One region of the Paenibacillus sp. FSL H8-0168 genome, then DNA from elsewhere that is predicted to be linked to it. Evidence: predicted binding sites of a transcription regulator. Region 1 holds the regulator's gene; the other holds the start of a gene.
What was found. The regulator Rex, encoded in region 1, represses fermentation and respiration genes when NADH is low (regulators of the CRP and FNR family bind a similar motif). The targets are predictions, from matches to a motif close to TTGTGAAATATTTCACAA.

Region 1 (4,769 bases):
GACATCAGTTTTTTCGTCAGCTTGCGCTAAAAGTGGAAGATTGGACGGAGCTAGCTGCTCCGCGTAGAGAAGATGACCCGAATCCACTGTCAGGTGTTTCCTTTGAGGAGTACATGGATGATGTGCGGGACAACTTGCGTTCATCCTTGAGCCAATATGAGGAGCGCGAGGCGCAGATACAGATGATTGAGGGTGTAAATCAGGCACTGAGTGAAGACAAGCATCTACTCATCGAAGCAGGTACAGGAACAGGGAAGTCCCTCGGCTATTTGCTCCCATCGCTGTATCACAGTGTGAAAAAAGGACAGCGAGTTATGGTAAGTACACATACGATCAACCTGCAGGAGCAATTACGCGAGCGCGACATTCCGATGCTGACTAAGGTGATTCCGTTTCCGTTCCGGGCTGCTATTTTCAAGGGTCGGGGACATTATTTGTGTCTGCGTAAGTTTGAACATAAAATAAACAGAAGAGACTTCGCGACACCGAAGGAAGATTTAATTACAGCTGCTCAGATGATCGTCTGGTTGACGCTAACAGAAACCGGTGATGATGAAGAACTGAATCTGAGCAACCGTGGTGGAGATTTCTGGGAAACGGTGGCGAGTGATTCAGAGTCCTGTCTTGGTCGTTCTTGCCCATGGTTCCGCAAATGCTATTATCATCGTGCACGCCATGAAGCAGGGATAGCGGATGTTGTTATTACGAATCACTCTAAGTTGTTTACAGACGTCAAAGCTAGTCACCAGTTGTTGCCGAGCTATGAACATCTGGTGATTGATGAAGCCCATCACCTGGAGGAAGTAGCTGGTAAGCACCTAGGTATGCATATGAAATATTTCACACTCGTGCATACACTGACGCGACTGTTCAAAGACAGCAAGAATGGACAACTGCCCTCACTTCGTCAACAGTTGGCGAAATCGGGGCACGAGAAGTCGACGGATTGGGCCTCAACCATCGATCAGATGTATCCGCTCGTGTTAGAGGTTAAGGAAACTTGGGACCTGCTAAGCGATAAGCTGTTTGGCATGTTGCCAGAGCGAAGCGATGCGACACCGGGTGAAACAGGACAGTTTTCTTCCCGTCTCAAACCTTCAGCCAAGCCTGCAAAGTGGGATCAGGCGGGGGCTTTGGAAAATCAGCTATATGTAACGATGAGTGAAATTTTGCGCAAGGGCGACAAGCTGATGCTGGACGTCAAGGAAGAACATGACGATTATGCGGCGGATAGCCTTATTACAGATATCACGGGTCTGCTCAAGGATCTGGCGGGGATTCGAGAAAATTTGCGCTTTTTTATGCGACTCGATGATGAAACAACCGTATACTGGCTAGAAGCGAGTGGGCAATTCCGCAGTAAATCATTACAATTTTATGCAGTGCCCGTCGATGTGAGCCGCCAGTTGAAAGAAATGTTTTTTGACAAAAAAAGAAGCATCATTCTGACGTCTGCTACCTTATCGGTAGATAAGTCGTTTCAGTACATGATCGATCAGCTTGGCTTGCAGGAGGCCGCAGATCAAGAGCGGCTGATGACTTCGCAGCTCCCGTCACCCTTTAATTACAGGGATCAGGTGTTGCTGGTCATTCCACGGGATTTCCCAAGCGTGAAGGGCAGTGTAGGAGATGCACACTTTGTAGATATGCTCGTTAGCTCTCTAGGAGCGACTGCTCAGGCGACGCGGGGGAGAATGCTCGTTCTGTTTACTTCCTATCGGATGCTCCGGCAAGTGTATGAGCCGCTCAAAGAGGCCTTAGCATCCAGCGAAATTACTGTGCTGGGACAAGGAGTGGACAGTGGGAGTCGCAGCAAGCTAACCCGCCGTTTTCAGGAAGCCAAAGCTTCTGTATTGCTGGGAACCAGCAGCTTCTGGGAAGGCGTCGATATTCCGGGGAAGGCTCTGACTTGTCTAGCCATTGTTCGCTTGCCATTTCAACCGCCGAATCACCCGTTGCTGGAGGCAAAAAGCGAGCTGCTCCAGCAGCAGAAGAAGAATCCATTTATGAAGCTGTCTGTACCACAAGCGGTCATTCGCTTCAAACAGGGATTTGGTCGGTTGGTTCGTACAGCGAGCGACCACGGGGTCGTTATCGTTTACGATACGCGTGTGATCGAATCCTATTACGGAAAGCACTTTTTGTACTCGTTACCGGGACCAAAAATGGAGCATATGCCATCGGAGCAAATGGTGCCCCGCATCGCCGAATGGCTCCAATCCGCCCCGGAGACCGAGGCATAACGGACGGACACTAAGTATGTTCGTTACAATTAGGGGGAGCAAGTATGAAATCAGATAAAATTTCAGAGGCTGTCGTACGGAGGTTACCCGTATATTTACGTTATCTGAATGCACTTCACAAACGGGAGGTGGCTACGGTCTCTTCTCAAGAGTTGGGACAGAGGCTAGATTTGAACCCGGCCCAAATCCGTAAAGATCTCGCCTATTTTGGAGATTTTGGTCGGAAGGGTATCGGTTATGATGTTTCTTATCTAATTGAGAAAATACGCCATATCCTGAAAATCGATCAGCAAATTAATGTAGTATTGGTCGGAGCGGGTAATCTGGGGCAAGCCCTTTCGAATTATAACGCTTATTTAAAAGACAATATGAAGATTGTAGCGGTATTTGATGCGTTTCCGGATAAGGTAGGGACCAAGATCAATACATTGGTCGTGCAACCGATGGATGAACTGGAAGCGACTGTGAGAGAAAAAAACATTCGAATCGGGATTATTACCGTACCTGATTTTGAAGCACAGCACGTGGCTGACAGGCTTATTGAGAGCGGAATTGGAGCGATCCTGAACTTTGCACCGACTACTCTCAAGGCACCGGCCAACATTCGGATTCATGCCACAGACTTTACAACTGATTTGCTTAGCCTCGCTTATTATTTGGAGGACGGAAAGGAAGAAACACAATATGACAGTGAATAAATGGATGATTAAAAACGGCTCTTTTGCCGTAAATGGACCAGAAGCTGGGGTAATCCATGGTACTATGATTGTAGAAGATAGCCGCATTACTTACATTGGCGAGACATTGCCTTCGGGTGAGGAAGAGACGGAAGCGATCGATGGTAAGGGGCTTTTGTTTTTACCTGGTCTGATTAATACTCATGGTCATGCGGCGATGTCTCTGCTGCGTGGGCATGGAGATGACTTGGCACTTCAGGTATGGCTTCAGGAAAAAATGTGGCCTATGGAAGCCAAGTTTACATCTACGGATGTGTACTGGGGTACGTCGTTGTCTGTGCTGGAAATGCTGAAAGGTGGTACAACGACCTTCCTGGACATGTACGATCATATGGATGAGGTGGCTCGTGTGGCTGAAGAGTCAGGTATTCGTGCAAGTCTGATGCGTGGAGCAATTGGACTATGTTCGGAGGAAGAACAGCGAATCAAGCTGGCTGAGGCCGTAACTTTTGCGCGTAACTGGCATGGTAAAGCAGACGGGCGTATTACAACGATGATGTCACCGCATGCGCCATACACCTGTCCACCTGCGTTTATTGAAAAATTCGTACAAGCTGCGCATGATCTGGATTTGCCGCTGCATACGCACATGTCTGAGACGATCGCCGAAGTGGAGCAAAACGTACGTGACTACGGTTTGCGTCCAGTTGCACACTTGGATAAGCTTGGCTTTTTCTCCCGTCCTTCGCTTGTTGCCCATGGCGTTCATTTGAATGACGAAGAAATAGCTTTACTGGCTGAACGTGGTGTAGCGGTTTCGCACAACCCAGGTAGCAACTTGAAGCTGGCAAGTGGTGTGGCAAGAGTGCCTGAATTGCTGCGTGCAGGGGTTACCGTTTCTCTCGGAACGGATGGTCCTGCCAGTAATAATAACCTGGATATGTTCGAGGAAATGCGTCTGGCAGCACTTATTCACAAGGGTGTATCTGGTGACCCTACGGCAGTTCCTGCGAGTGAAGCGCTGCGTCTGGCAACAGAATACGGTGCAAAGTCAATTGGTTTAAAAGAAGTAGGAGCGTTGGCAGCAGGCAACAAGGCTGACTTTATCGCGCTGGATCTGAATCAGGCACATTTCTTGCCGCGTACAGATCTTATTTCCCATGCGGTATACTCAGCAAGCGCCAAAGACGTGGTTCACGTATGGGTAGACGGTCGTCAGGTTGTGAAAAACGGCGAATGCCTGACTATGGACGAGGAACGCATCAAACATGAGGCACAAGCCGCCTTTGAAGGGCTGCTGTCGCGCTAATTCAGGTGTCACATCCCCTTAGAGAGGAAGCACGGGTTTGAAAAATAAGAAAAAGTGGATAGCGGTCGCCATTTTGGCCGTAATACTGATCCTGGTCAGCATTTTCTGGTATTATTCCTATGTTACTCAAGGCCAGGTGGCTGAGAAAAATGCCGCTATCATTAAGGCCAAGCAATCAGGTGGTCTGGTTAGCACGACTCAAACATGGAAGTCTGTGTGGGATCAGGTATATTGGGTGGTTCAAGGGAAAAATGCACAGAATGAAAATATAATGGTGTGGGTTCCTTTTCAAAAAGTGGAAGGACAACCTAACGTACCTGCCGCAGATAATAGCGGTGTTCACACCGAACTGCTGAAGAATGGAGTCGATGAGCAAAAAATGACGGCAATAATTCAACAGCAGCTTCCAGGTGCAAAAATTGTAAGGCTTCAGCCGAGTGTGTTCAATGGCGAATATGTGTGGCAGTTGTTTTACGATGATGGAAGTCATCATTACTACAGCTTTTATCGTTTCTCAGATGGGGTAGCGACAGGTGTGAA
Region 2 (4,769 bases), 160 kb from region 1:
ACCGGGCACAGCAAGCTTTCATGAGTATGAATCAGGAACAGATTGACGAAATCGTACAAGCTATGGCACTTGCAGGGATGGATAAACACATGTACCTGGCGAAGATGGCTGTTGAAGAAACAGGACGCGGTGTGTACGAGGACAAAATCACCAAAAACATGTTTGCAACAGAATATGTCTATCATAGTATCAAAAATGAAAAAACCGTCGGTGTCATTGAGGACAATGATTTTGAGAGTTTTCAAAAGATAGCAGAGCCAGTCGGAATTATCATGGGGATCACTCCAGTGACAAACCCGACTTCGACTACGATGTTCAAAGCGTTGATTGCCATTAAAACACGTAACCCAATCATTTTCGGTTTCCATCCATCTGCTCAATCGTGTAGTGCGGAAGCAGCCCGCGTCTTGCTCGAAGCAGCTGTTAAACATGGTGCTCCAGCTGATTGTATTCAATGGATTGAAGCACCTTCGATGGATAAGACCAATGTACTGATGAACCACCCTGATGTGGCGCTGATTCTGGCAACTGGTGGATCAGGCATGGTTAAGGCGGCATATAGCTGCGGTAAACCTGCTCTGGGTGTAGGCCCAGGTAACGTGCCTTGCTTTATTGAAAAAACAGCAGACATCAAGCAGGCTGTGAACGATCTCATCCTCTCTAAATCTTTCGACAACGGTATGATTTGTGCTTCCGAGCAAGCGGTTATTATCGAAGAGCCAATCTTCGAACAAGTGAAAAAATTGATGATCGCTAACGGCTGCTATTTTGTAAATAAAGAAGAAGCAGCTAAGCTCACTCAAGGAGCTATGAATGTCGAGAAATGTGCAGTGAACCCAGCTATCGTCGGGCAGTCTGCTGTGAAAATTGCTGAAATGAGTGGTATCACAGTACCAGCAGGAACTAAAATTTTGGTCGCTGAGATTGAAGGGGTAGGAACAAAATTCCCATTGTCTGCGGAAAAATTGAGTCCTGTATTGGCTTGCTATAAAGTAAAAAATGCAGAACAAGGTATTCAACGCGCTGCTGAAGTCGTGGAATTCGGGGGCATGGGCCACTCGTCCGCTATTCATTCGAACGATGAGGACGTTATCGCTCGCTTCGCAAACCGTCTGCAAACAGGACGTATCATTGTAAATGCACCTTCCACACATGGTGCGATTGGCGACATTTACAACACCAACCTTCCTTCGTTGACACTCGGTTGCGGTTCGTACGGTCGTAACTCGACTTCGTCGAACGTATCGGCAGTCAATTTGATTAATGTGAAAAGGGTGGCGAAACGGACGGTGAATATGCAATGGTTCAAAGTACCTTCCAAAATCTATTTTGAGAAAAATTCGACACAGTATCTTGCTAAAATGCCTGATATCACACGTGTAGCCATTATCACGGACCCTATGATGGTACAACTGGGATATGTAGATCGTGTTATTCATTATCTGCATCAACGCCAAACACCAGTAGCTATCGAAGTGTTCTCTGAAGTAGAGCCAGATCCATCGACAGTTACGGTAGAACGTGGTACTGAAATGATGAGACGTTTCCAACCGGATTGCATCATCGCACTGGGCGGCGGTTCGCCAATGGATGCGGCTAAAGGCATGTGGATGTTCTATGAATATCCAGATACTGATTTCAATAACTTAAAACAAAAATTCATGGATATCCGTAAACGGATTTACAAGTACCCACGTTTGGGTCAAAAAGCACAATTTGTAGCTATCCCTACAACCTCGGGTACAGGGTCCGAAGTTACATCGTTCGCAGTAATTACGGACAAAAACCTGGGCAACACGAAGTACCCGCTGGCTGACTATGAGTTGACTCCTGATGTGGCAATTATTGACCCAGTGTTTGTATATTCGCTGCCTAAAACAGCTGTAGCGGACACAGGTATGGACGTTCTGACACATGCTATCGAGGCTTACGTGTCCGTAATGGCTAATGACTACACAGACGGTCTGGCGATTAAAGCCATTCAATTGGTATTCCAATACCTGGAACAATCGGCTCTGACCGGTGATAAGCTGGCTCGTGAAAAAATGCATAATGCTTCCACACTTGCTGGTATGGCGTTTGCTAATGCATTCTTGGGCATTAACCACAGTCTTGCACATAAATGGGGTGGACAATACCACACAGCGCATGGCCGCACGAATGCCATTTTGATGCCGCACGTCATTCGCTATAATGCGAAAAAACCGACAAAATTTGCTTCGTTCCCTAAATATTCGCACTTTGTTGCGGATGAGCGTTATGCAGAAATTGCGCGCATACTGGGACTGCCTGCACGTACCACCGAAGAAGGGGTTAACAGCTTGATCGAAGCGATCCGTAAGATGAACAAAACACTTGGTATCGAGGAATCGTTCCAACAAATCGGTTTCGATGCGAAGGATTTCGAATCACGTGTAGACTATCTGGCTGACCGCGCTTTTGAAGATCAATGTACAACTGCGAATCCGAAGTTGCCGCTGGTTACTGAGTTGGCTGATGTCTATCGCAATGCCTTCTACGGACGTTTTGACCAATAATATAATAGGTACGAAGAGGCTTGTGAAAAAGCATTTTCTCGTTCAATACCCATGCAGGCTCTCTATATAGAGGGCCTGTTGGTTTGGGAAGGGAGGTGAACGGCAAGGCTAAGGATATAGGCGTGAAGCTAGGGAAAATAAAGTGATAAAAATCACTCATATTGTGATTTTTATCACATACTACACTCTATCATTATTCTACAATAAGGGTGTAAGAAAGGTCCCGACACTGAGCGTAAGGCATCGGTGAACAGGCCGGGCTCAAGAAATAGCTTTATCGTGAAAAAAATCACAAGTCCGGAAGACCAAACAATTTGGAGGGATTTACATGTCGGTGATTGAGAGAGAATTACAAGAGCAACAATCTGGCTGGAGAGGTTTTAAAAAAGGCAAATGGACTAAAGAAGTTAACGTCAACGATTTTATTGAAACTAATATCTTACCTTATGTTGGCAATGAAGAATTTTTGGTTGGTCCTACCGCCAACACAACTGCATTGTGGGATATTGTATCCGATCTTACCAAAAAAGAGTTGGCAAACGGCGGCGTGCTTGATGTAGACGTGAATACGCCATCCACTATTATTTCACATAAACCGGGTTATCTAGACCGGGATAAAGAGCAAATTGTCGGTGTACAAACAGATGCTCCATTCAAACGCTCTTTGCAGCCGTTTGGTGGAATTCGGATGATGATCGACGCTTGTAAAGCCTATGGGTTTGAAGTACCAGAAAGTATCATTGATATTTTCACTCATATTCGTAAAACTCACAACCAAGGTGTATTTGATGCTTATACAGATGAAATGAGAGCAGCCCGTAAAGCTGGTATCATTACTGGTCTGCCTGATGCATACGGTCGTGGTCGTATTATCGGTGACTATCGTCGTGTAGCTTTGTATGGTGCAGACTTCTTGATCCAAGATAAAAAGCTGCAACTGAAAAGCCTTGAAGTTGATTCCATGGAAGAAGACGTAATTCGTCTGCGTGAGGAAATTTCCGAACAAATTCGTGCTTTGAATGAACTGAAACAAATGGCTGCTGAGCACGGTTTTGATATTTCAAAACCTGCTAACAATGCGAAAGAAGCTTTCCAATGGGTATATTTTGGATATCTTGCAGCAATCAAAGAACAAAATGGTGCAGCAATGTCCTTAGGACGTGTATCTTCCTTCCTTGATATTTACTCTCAACGTGATATGGAAGAGGGTACAATGACAGAAGAACAAGCTCAAGAACTGGTCGATCATTTTGTTATGAAATTGCGTATTGTTAAGTTCTTGCGCACACCTGACTATAATGAACTATTCAGTGGAGATCCAACTTGGGTTACTGAGTCCATTGGTGGTATGTCCGTAACTGGAGAAACTCGGGTAACTAAAAACAGCTTCCGTTTCCTGCACACCCTCTACAATCTGGGACCTGCACCGGAGCCGAACCTGACTGTACTGTGGTCGGAAAAATTGCCTGAAGGCTTCAAAAAATATTGTGCGAAAGTTTCTATTGAAACTAGCTCCATTCAGTACGAAAATGACGATCTGATGCGTCCAATTTATGGAGACGATTATGGTATTGCTTGTTGTGTATCGGCAATGAAAATCGGTAAGCAAATGCAATTCTTTGGTGCTCGTGCCAACTTGGCTAAAGCTCTGCTGTATGCAATTAACGGTGGTAAAGATGAAAAATCTGGCGTTCAAGTAGGGCCTGAATTCCCAGCCATTACAGGTGAAGTTCTGGATTATGAAGAAGTGTTGAGCCGCTTCAAACCTATGATGGAATGGTTGGCAAAACTGTACATGAACACTTTGAATGTTATTCACTACATGCATGATAAATATAGCTACGAACGCATTGAAATGGCGTTGCATGATCGTGATATTCTCCGTACCATGGCTTGTGGTATTGCGGGTCTGTCAGTTGCTACCGACTCCTTGAGTGCCATTAAATTTGCAAAAGTTAAACCAATCCGTAACGAAAAAGGGATTGCCGTTGACTTTGAAATCGAAGGCGAATATCCTTGCTATGGTAACAACGATGACCGTGTAGATAACATCGCTGTGGAACTGGTAGAAAGCTTCATGAGCATGATTCGCAAGCATAAAGCTTATCGTAATGCGGTTCCTACTCAATCTGTACTGACTATTACTTCCAACGTGGTGTACGGTAAGAAAACAGGTACAACACCAGATGGACGTAAAGCAGGCGAACCGTTTGCACCAGGGGCAAACCCAAT

Region 2: the regulator Rex is predicted to act here: its motif matches at 2,815-2,832, upstream of pflB (formate C-acetyltransferase).

Annotation. Positions count from the first base shown of each region.
Region 1 is NZ_CP151948.1:3,372,180-3,376,948, reverse strand. Features, by position in the region: gene dinG (ATP-dependent DNA helicase DinG) at 1-2,243, shown strand, start outside; gene MHI21_RS14885 (redox-sensing transcriptional repressor Rex) at 2,288-2,941, shown strand; gene MHI21_RS14880 (amidohydrolase) at 2,928-4,229, shown strand; gene MHI21_RS14875 (DUF5590 domain-containing protein) at 4,267-4,769, shown strand, end outside.
Region 2 is NZ_CP151948.1:3,529,847-3,534,615, reverse strand. Features, by position in the region: gene adhE (bifunctional acetaldehyde-CoA/alcohol dehydrogenase) at 1-2,537, shown strand, start outside; gene pflB (formate C-acetyltransferase) at 2,866-4,769, shown strand, end outside.